Regions from separate parts of the Streptomyces sp. NPDC002602 genome, predicted to be linked through region 1. Evidence: riboswitches for the same ligand, from Rfam matches in the RefSeq annotation. Region 1 holds a riboswitch; the other holds the start of a gene.
What was found. A riboswitch is a leader RNA that binds a small molecule or an ion and turns the genes downstream of it on or off. The one in region 1 is predicted to bind glycine.
Positions count from the first base shown of each region.

Region 2: another riboswitch for glycine. It lies ahead of gcvT (glycine cleavage system aminomethyltransferase GcvT); the one in region 1 lies ahead of gcvP (aminomethyl-transferring glycine dehydrogenase).

Region 1 covers NZ_JBIAQX010000004.1:647,992-651,390, reverse strand. Annotated here, with positions in the region: gene ACFYW3_RS16055 (DNA polymerase IV) at 1-548, shown strand, start outside; gene ACFYW3_RS16050 (PRC-barrel domain-containing protein) at 765-1,157, opposite strand; glycine riboswitch at 1,271-1,369, shown strand; gene gcvP (aminomethyl-transferring glycine dehydrogenase) at 1,567-3,399, shown strand, end outside.
Region 2 covers NZ_JBIAQX010000007.1:253,732-257,130, reverse strand. Annotated here, with positions in the region: gene glyA (serine hydroxymethyltransferase) at 1-303, opposite strand, end outside; gene gcvH (glycine cleavage system protein GcvH) at 321-704, opposite strand; gene gcvT (glycine cleavage system aminomethyltransferase GcvT) at 816-1,931, opposite strand; glycine riboswitch at 2,114-2,217, opposite strand; gene ACFYW3_RS21270 (AAA family ATPase) at 2,438-3,103, shown strand; gene ACFYW3_RS21265 (enhanced serine sensitivity protein SseB) at 3,167-3,399, shown strand, end outside.

The DNA.
Region 1 (3,399 bases):
GCGTGGACACCACGGGCGGGGTGCGACTTTTGGGAGTCGGGGTGACGGGGCTCGCGGACTACACGCAGGAGGACCTGTTCGCCCAGGCCGAGGCCCAGGCGGAGGCGGAGGGGGCGGCGGTGGCGGGCGGGCCCGTGGTGGGCCCGGCAGCGGAGGCCGAGGACTCCCCGGGCGGAGGCGCGGCGGACGGTACCGGGACCTCGCCCGGGGCTCCGGAAGAGCCGGAGGGGGCCGAAGGAGCCGTACGGGGCGCGGAGGGCGACGGGGACGGCGTGCGGCCGGGGGAGGCGGTGATCGCCCCCGGGCGGTTCTGGCCGGCCGGGAGCGACGTGCGGCACGCGGTGTACGGACCTGGGTGGGTACAGGGCAGCGGGGTCGGGCGGGTGACCGTACGGTTCGAGCGGCCGGGATCGCCGCCCGGACGTGTGCGCACCTTCAAGGTGGACGATCCGGAGCTGGAGTCGTCCGATCCGCTGCCGCTGGTCGGGGAGGACGGAGGGGGAGGGGCCGTTGAGCGGGGGCGCCCGCGTGGCGCCGGAGCCGCCTAGGGCGGTGACCGGAGGGTTCACCGCGACCCGGCAAAGCTCTCCGGCCACAGAACTAGGCCGTTTCTTTCGGATCGTGCCTGACCCGCGCCGCCCGGCACCGCACCTCGCCGCGTTGTCGAGGCACCCGAGGACGTCCGGTACTCGGGAGCCTCTCCGCCTTGCGATGCACGGCACCGGACGACGCGGGCCTGACCGGCACGATCCGAAAGAGACGGCCTAGCCCTCGCCCGCGAGCCGGCCGAAGTCGCGGGGCGTGTCCTTCGGCGGGGTCGGCGGGTGGTGGAACTCCGTCGGCAGGGTCACGTCCAGGCCGTAGTGGTGGTAGAGCTGCAGCTCCTGCTCGGGCGAGAGGTGGCGGCCGACGCCGAAGTCGGGCGCGTCCCTGATCAGGGATCGTTCGAAGGGGACCCGCAGGGTGTCCCCGACCACCTCGCTGGGCTCCAGGGGGACGAACGCGTCCCGGCTGAACAGGCCCGTCCGGACCGCGGCCCATTCCGGAACGCCCGTGGCATCGTCGAGGTAGACCTCGTCCACGGTGCCGATCCTGGCTCCGTGGAGGTCGAATGCCTTCCGGCCGATCAGGCTGCGCGGATCGATGTCGGTCTGCACGGTCCCTCCACATGGTCGCAACTCCTCCGTATTCACTACAGAAGTGCATATTCGGAGAGGGGGCCACTCGAGGGAGGGTTCGGAACCTCGCTGGTAGGCTGGGTGACGGCTGTCGACCCTGTGCGGGAGAGTCCTCCGAGTGAACGCGACGGAGGCGCCGAAGGAGCAAATCCTCCCCGGAATCTCTCAGGCATACGTACCGCACGTGGTGAGGCCACTCTGGAAAGCAGGGGCGGGTACCGGGTGATCTGTGCCGGTTCCCCTCCTCACCGACGGTGAAAGCCGGATCTCATGGGCGAACCCCAGGAGGCCCGGTGAAGCTCTCAGGTTGAGATGACAGAGGGGGAGGCCGTTCGGGTGCCCGCGCCGTGGTGCCCCTCGCAGGTCATACGACCAGGAGGCCTCCGTCATGACCGCCAACCGCATTCCGCTCTCCCAGCTGGAGCGAGGCATCCCCTTCGAGCAGCGCCACATCGGCCCGGATGCCGAGGCGCAGGCGAAGATGCTCGCCCACGTGGGCTACGGCTCCCTGGACGAACTGACCGCCGCAGCGGTGCCCGATGTGATCCGCAGCGCCGAGGCGCTGAACCTCCCCGAGGCGCGGACCGAGGCAGAGGTGCTCGCCGAGCTCCGCGAGCTCGCCGACCGCAACCAGGTCCTCTCGTCCATGATCGGTCTCGGCTACTACGGGACCTTCACCCCGCCGGTGATCCTGCGCAACGTCATGGAGAACCCGGCCTGGTACACGGCCTACACGCCCTACCAGCCGGAGATCTCGCAGGGCCGCCTGGAAGCGCTGCTGAACTTCCAGACCGTCGTCGCGGACCTGACCGGCCTGCCGACCTCCGGTGCCTCGCTGCTCGACGAGGGCACCGCGGCCGCCGAGGCCATGTCGCTGGCCCGCCGGGTCGGCAAGGTCAAGAACGGTGTCTTCCTGATCGACGCGGACGCGCTGCCGCAGACGATCGCCGTGATCGAGACCCGTGCCGAGCCGACGGGCGTCGAGGTCGTCGTCGCCGACCTGTCCGAGGGCATCCCCGCCGAGATCGCCGAGCGCGGCGTCTTCGGCGTACTGCTCCAGTACCCGGGTGCCTCCGGCGCCGTACGGGACATCAAGCCGGTCATCGACCAGGCGCACGAGCTCGGTGCCATCGTCACGGTCTCCGCCGACCTGCTCGCGCTGACCCTGCTCACCTCGCCGGGCGAGCTGGGCGCGGACATCGCCGTCGGCACCACCCAGCGCTTCGGCGTTCCGATGGGCTTCGGCGGACCGCACGCCGGCTACATGGCCGTCCAGGCCAAGCACGCCCGCTCGCTCCCCGGCCGCCTCGTCGGCGTCTCCGTGGACGCGGACGGCAACAAGGCGTACCGCCTCGCCCTCCAGACGCGCGAGCAGCACATCCGCCGCGAGAAGGCCACCAGCAACATCTGCACCGCGCAGGTGCTGCTCGCCGTCATGGCCGGCATGTACGCCGTCTACCACGGCCCGGACGGGCTGCGGACGATCGCCCGTCGGACCCACCGCTACGCGGGCGTGCTCGCCGCGGGTCTGGCGGCCGGCGGGGTCAAGGTCGTGCACGGCTCGTACTTCGACACCCTCACCGTCCGGGTACCGGGCCGTGCGGGCGAGGTCGTCGCCGCCGCCCGCGCGGGCGGGGTCAACCTGTACCGCGTCGACGCCGACCTGGTGTCGATCTCCTGTGACGAGACCACGCTGCGCGCCGACATCGAGGCCGTCTGGGCCGCCTTCGGCGTCACCGCCGACATCGAGGCGCTGGACGAGATCACCCCCGAGAGCCTGCCCGAGGGCCTGCTGCGCTCGGACGAGTACCTGGCCCACCCGGTCTTCCACCAGCACCGCTCCGAGACCGCGATGCTGCGCTACCTGCGCAGGCTCTCGGACAAGGACTACGCGCTGGACCGCGGCATGATCCCGCTGGGCTCCTGCACGATGAAGCTCAACGCGACCACCGAGATGGAGCCGGTCACCTGGCCCGAGTTCGGGCAGCTGCACCCCTTCGCGCCGGTCGAGCAGGCCGAGGGGTACCTCACGCTCATCAACGAGCTGGAGGAACGTCTCTGCGAGGTCACCGGCTACGACAAGGTGTCGATCCAGCCGAACGCCGGTTCCCAGGGTGAGCTCGCCGGTCTGCTGGCCGTCCGCGCGTACCACCGGGCGAACGGCGACGAGCAGCGCACCATCTGTCTCATCCCGTCCTCCGCGCACGGCACGAACGCCGCC
Region 2 (3,399 bases), on a different contig from region 1:
CGCCTGCGCACCGGAGTGCGGCTGCACGTTCGCGGCCTCGGCGCCGAACAGCGCCTTGATGCGGTCGATCGCGATCTGCTCGACCACGTCGACGTGCTCGCAGCCGCCGTAGTAGCGGCGGCCGGGGTAGCCCTCGGCGTACTTGTTGGTCAGGACCGAGCCCTGGGCCTCCATGACGGCGACCGGAGCGAAGTTCTCCGACGCGATCATTTCCAGGGTCGACTGCTGGCGTACGAGCTCGGCGTCGACGGCGGCGGCGACGTCCGGGTCGAGCTCGTGGAGCGGGGTGTTCAGTGCGGACATCAAGATCCCCTGAGGTGTCAGTTGTCGGAGTGGGTGAGCGCGGCGTACTCGTCGGCGCTGAGCAGGTCGCCCGGCTCCTCCGCGACGCGCACCTTGAACAGCCAGCCACCCTCGAACGGAGCCGAGTTCACCAGCGACGGGTCGTCCACGACGTCCTGGTTGGCCTCGACGACCTCACCGGTGACGGGGGAGTACAGGTCGCTGACCGACTTGGTCGACTCCAGCTCGCCACAGGTCTCGCCCGCGGTCACCGTGTCGCCGACCTCGGGGAGCTGGGCGTAGACGACGTCACCGAGCGCGTTGGCCGCGAACTCCGTGATGCCGACCGTCGAAACGCCGTCCACGGCGGCCGTCAGCCACTCGTGCTCCTTGCTGAAACGCAGCTGCTGGGGGTTGCTCATGGCCTGATTCTCCTGGATGCGGGGGAGTGGATGTGAACCGGTGGTCTTGAATGCCGAGACGGCGCCGCACGGACCTCCGGACGGCGACGACGCGCTTGGGAAGGGGCGGAACTACTTCTGCCGCTTGTAGAACGGCAGCGCCACGACCTCGTACGGCTCATGCGTACCGCGAATGTCCACGCCGACACCGGAGGTGCCGGGCGCGGCGTGCGCCGCGTCCACGTACGCCATCGCGATCGGCTTGCCCAGCGTCGGCGACGGGGCGCCCGAGGTGACCTCTCCGACGACCTGCCCGTCCACGACGACCGGGAACCCGGCGCGCGGGACGCGGCGACCCTCGGCGATCAGGCCGACCAGCTTGCGCGGCGGGTTGTCGGCGGCGCGCTCGGCGGCGGCCTCCAGCGCCTTGCGGCCGACGAAGTCCACCTCCTTCTCGAACTTCACGACCCGGCCCAGACCCGCGTCGAACGGGGTGAGGGAGGTGGTCAGCTCGTGCCCGTACAGCGGCATGCCCGCCTCCAGGCGCAGGGTGTCGCGGCAGGACAGACCGGCCGGGACCAGGCCGACGCCCGCGCCCGCCCCGGTCAGCGCCTGCCACAGCTCCACCGCGTGCTCCGGGGAGACGAACAGCTCGAAGCCGTCCTCGCCGGTGTAGCCCGTCCGAGCGATCAGCGCGGGCACCCCGGCGACCGTGCCCGGCAGGCCGGCGTAGTACTTCAGGCCGTCCAGGTCGGCGTCGGTCAGCGACTTCAGGATGCCGGGGGACTCCGGGCCCTGCACGGCGATCAGCGCGTAGGCGTCGCGGTCGTCACGGACCTCGGCGTCGAAGCCGGCGGCCCGCTCGGTGATCGCGTCCAGGACGACCTGGGCGTTGGAGGCGTTGGCGACGACCATGTACTCGGTCTCGCCCAGGCGGTAGACGATCAGGTCGTCCAGGATCCCGCCGTCCTCCTGACAGATGTGCGTGTAGCGGGCGCGGCCGACGCCGACGGTCGAGATGTTGCCGACCAGCGCGTAGTCGAGGACCTTCACGGCCTCGGGGCCGGTCAGGGTGATCTCGCCCATGTGGGAGAGATCGAAGAGGCCGGCCTTGGTGCGCACGGCGTTGTGCTCGTCGCGCTCACTGGCGTAACGCAGCGGCATGTCCCAGCCCGCGAAGTCGGTCATGGTCGCACCGAGCGAGCGGTGCAGCGCGTCGAGGGCGGTCAGACGGGGGGCAGTGCTCATGGGTGTGGCTCCCGGGTCCCAGGGCATGACATGACGAGGACGATCCTCCCCATCTGTCATCGGAACCTGAGAGGTTCGCCGAGAGTTCCCGCGCGAACGGGGCGCGTCGTCGACTTGCACCTTGGGTGGAGCACACGCCGATGCCGTCGGGGACGGCGGCGCGGCTCGCTTTTCAGATCTGCCTCATCCACGCGGTACGGGGCCTGAGAGATTCAAGGGAGGGACTTGCTCCTTCGGCGCCCGGGCACGGCCTCACGGCCTGCCGGGACTCTCCCGCGCGGATTCAAGCGGCCGGTATGCAGTTGGTGTCCAGATGGCGCACATCATTGCACGCGACGGCCCGCGGCGGGTGTGCGGGCTCGAAAGACCGTGCGTGACCGTGACCGGGCCCGGGTGGGCCACCGGAACCGGGCATGCCGTATTACCGTCTCTTTACACTCACTGGGCAAGGGTCCTCGCGACCCGATTCGGGGGAGGCGATCACTGTGGCGGTGCGGAGATTCGGAGTGCTGACGACGACGGGGACCGTGGCGGGAGTGCCGGCGCAGCGGGCCGCCCGGGAGCGACCCGCCCTGGCCGGGGGCACCGCCGTGCGCGACCTGCGCGGCGGGGGCGCGCACGGACCGCGCGGGCTCGACTTCGCCGACGGGGACATCGTCGTGGTGTCCGGCCTGCCGGGCGGCGGCAAGAGCACCCTGATCAAGCGGGCCGCGACCGGCGGCATCGACTCCCAGGACACCCGCGAACGCTGGGAGCGGCGGATGCCCGGCGCGTTGCCCTACGCGGCCTACCGGCCGCTGGTCCGCGTCGCGCACTACTGGGGCCTGTGGCGGGCCCTGCGCTCCGGGGCCTCGGTCGTGGTCCACGACTGCGGCACCCAGACCTGGGTGAGGGGACTGCTCGCCGGGTTCGCCCGACGCCGGAACCGGTCCCTGCACCTGCTGCTCCTCGACACCACCCCGCAGGAGGCCCTGGCCGGACAGGACGCGCGGGGCCGGCGGGTGTCGGCGTACGCCTTCTCCCGCCACCGCGGCGCGGCCGAGCGGCTCCTGCGCGCCGCCGAGTCGGGCAGCATCCCGCGCGGCTGCGCGTCGGCGGTCCTCCTGGACCGCGCCGCCGCCTCGGGCATCACCCGCATCACCTTCGCCGCCGCGCCCATCCCCGGCGCCTGACGCGCCGGCCCGGGCGAGGGGGATCCCCGTCGACCCACTAACCTCGGCACGGCAACGGTGGCGATGGCAGCGGAGGCGTGGATGCACGGCGGCGGGTGGCCCGACAACGAGCTGGAGCAGGTGCTCGGGGCGGCGCTGGGAGCGACGGACGCGGGAGCGCGGATCCTGGAAGTCCTCGGCCGCAGCCGGCTCTGGGTGCCGCTCCCGGCCGGTGGCGCGCCCGACGCCGCCGACCTGACCCTCCCGACGATGGCGATCGGCGGGCAGGTGTACGTCCCCGTCTACAGCTCCGAGGC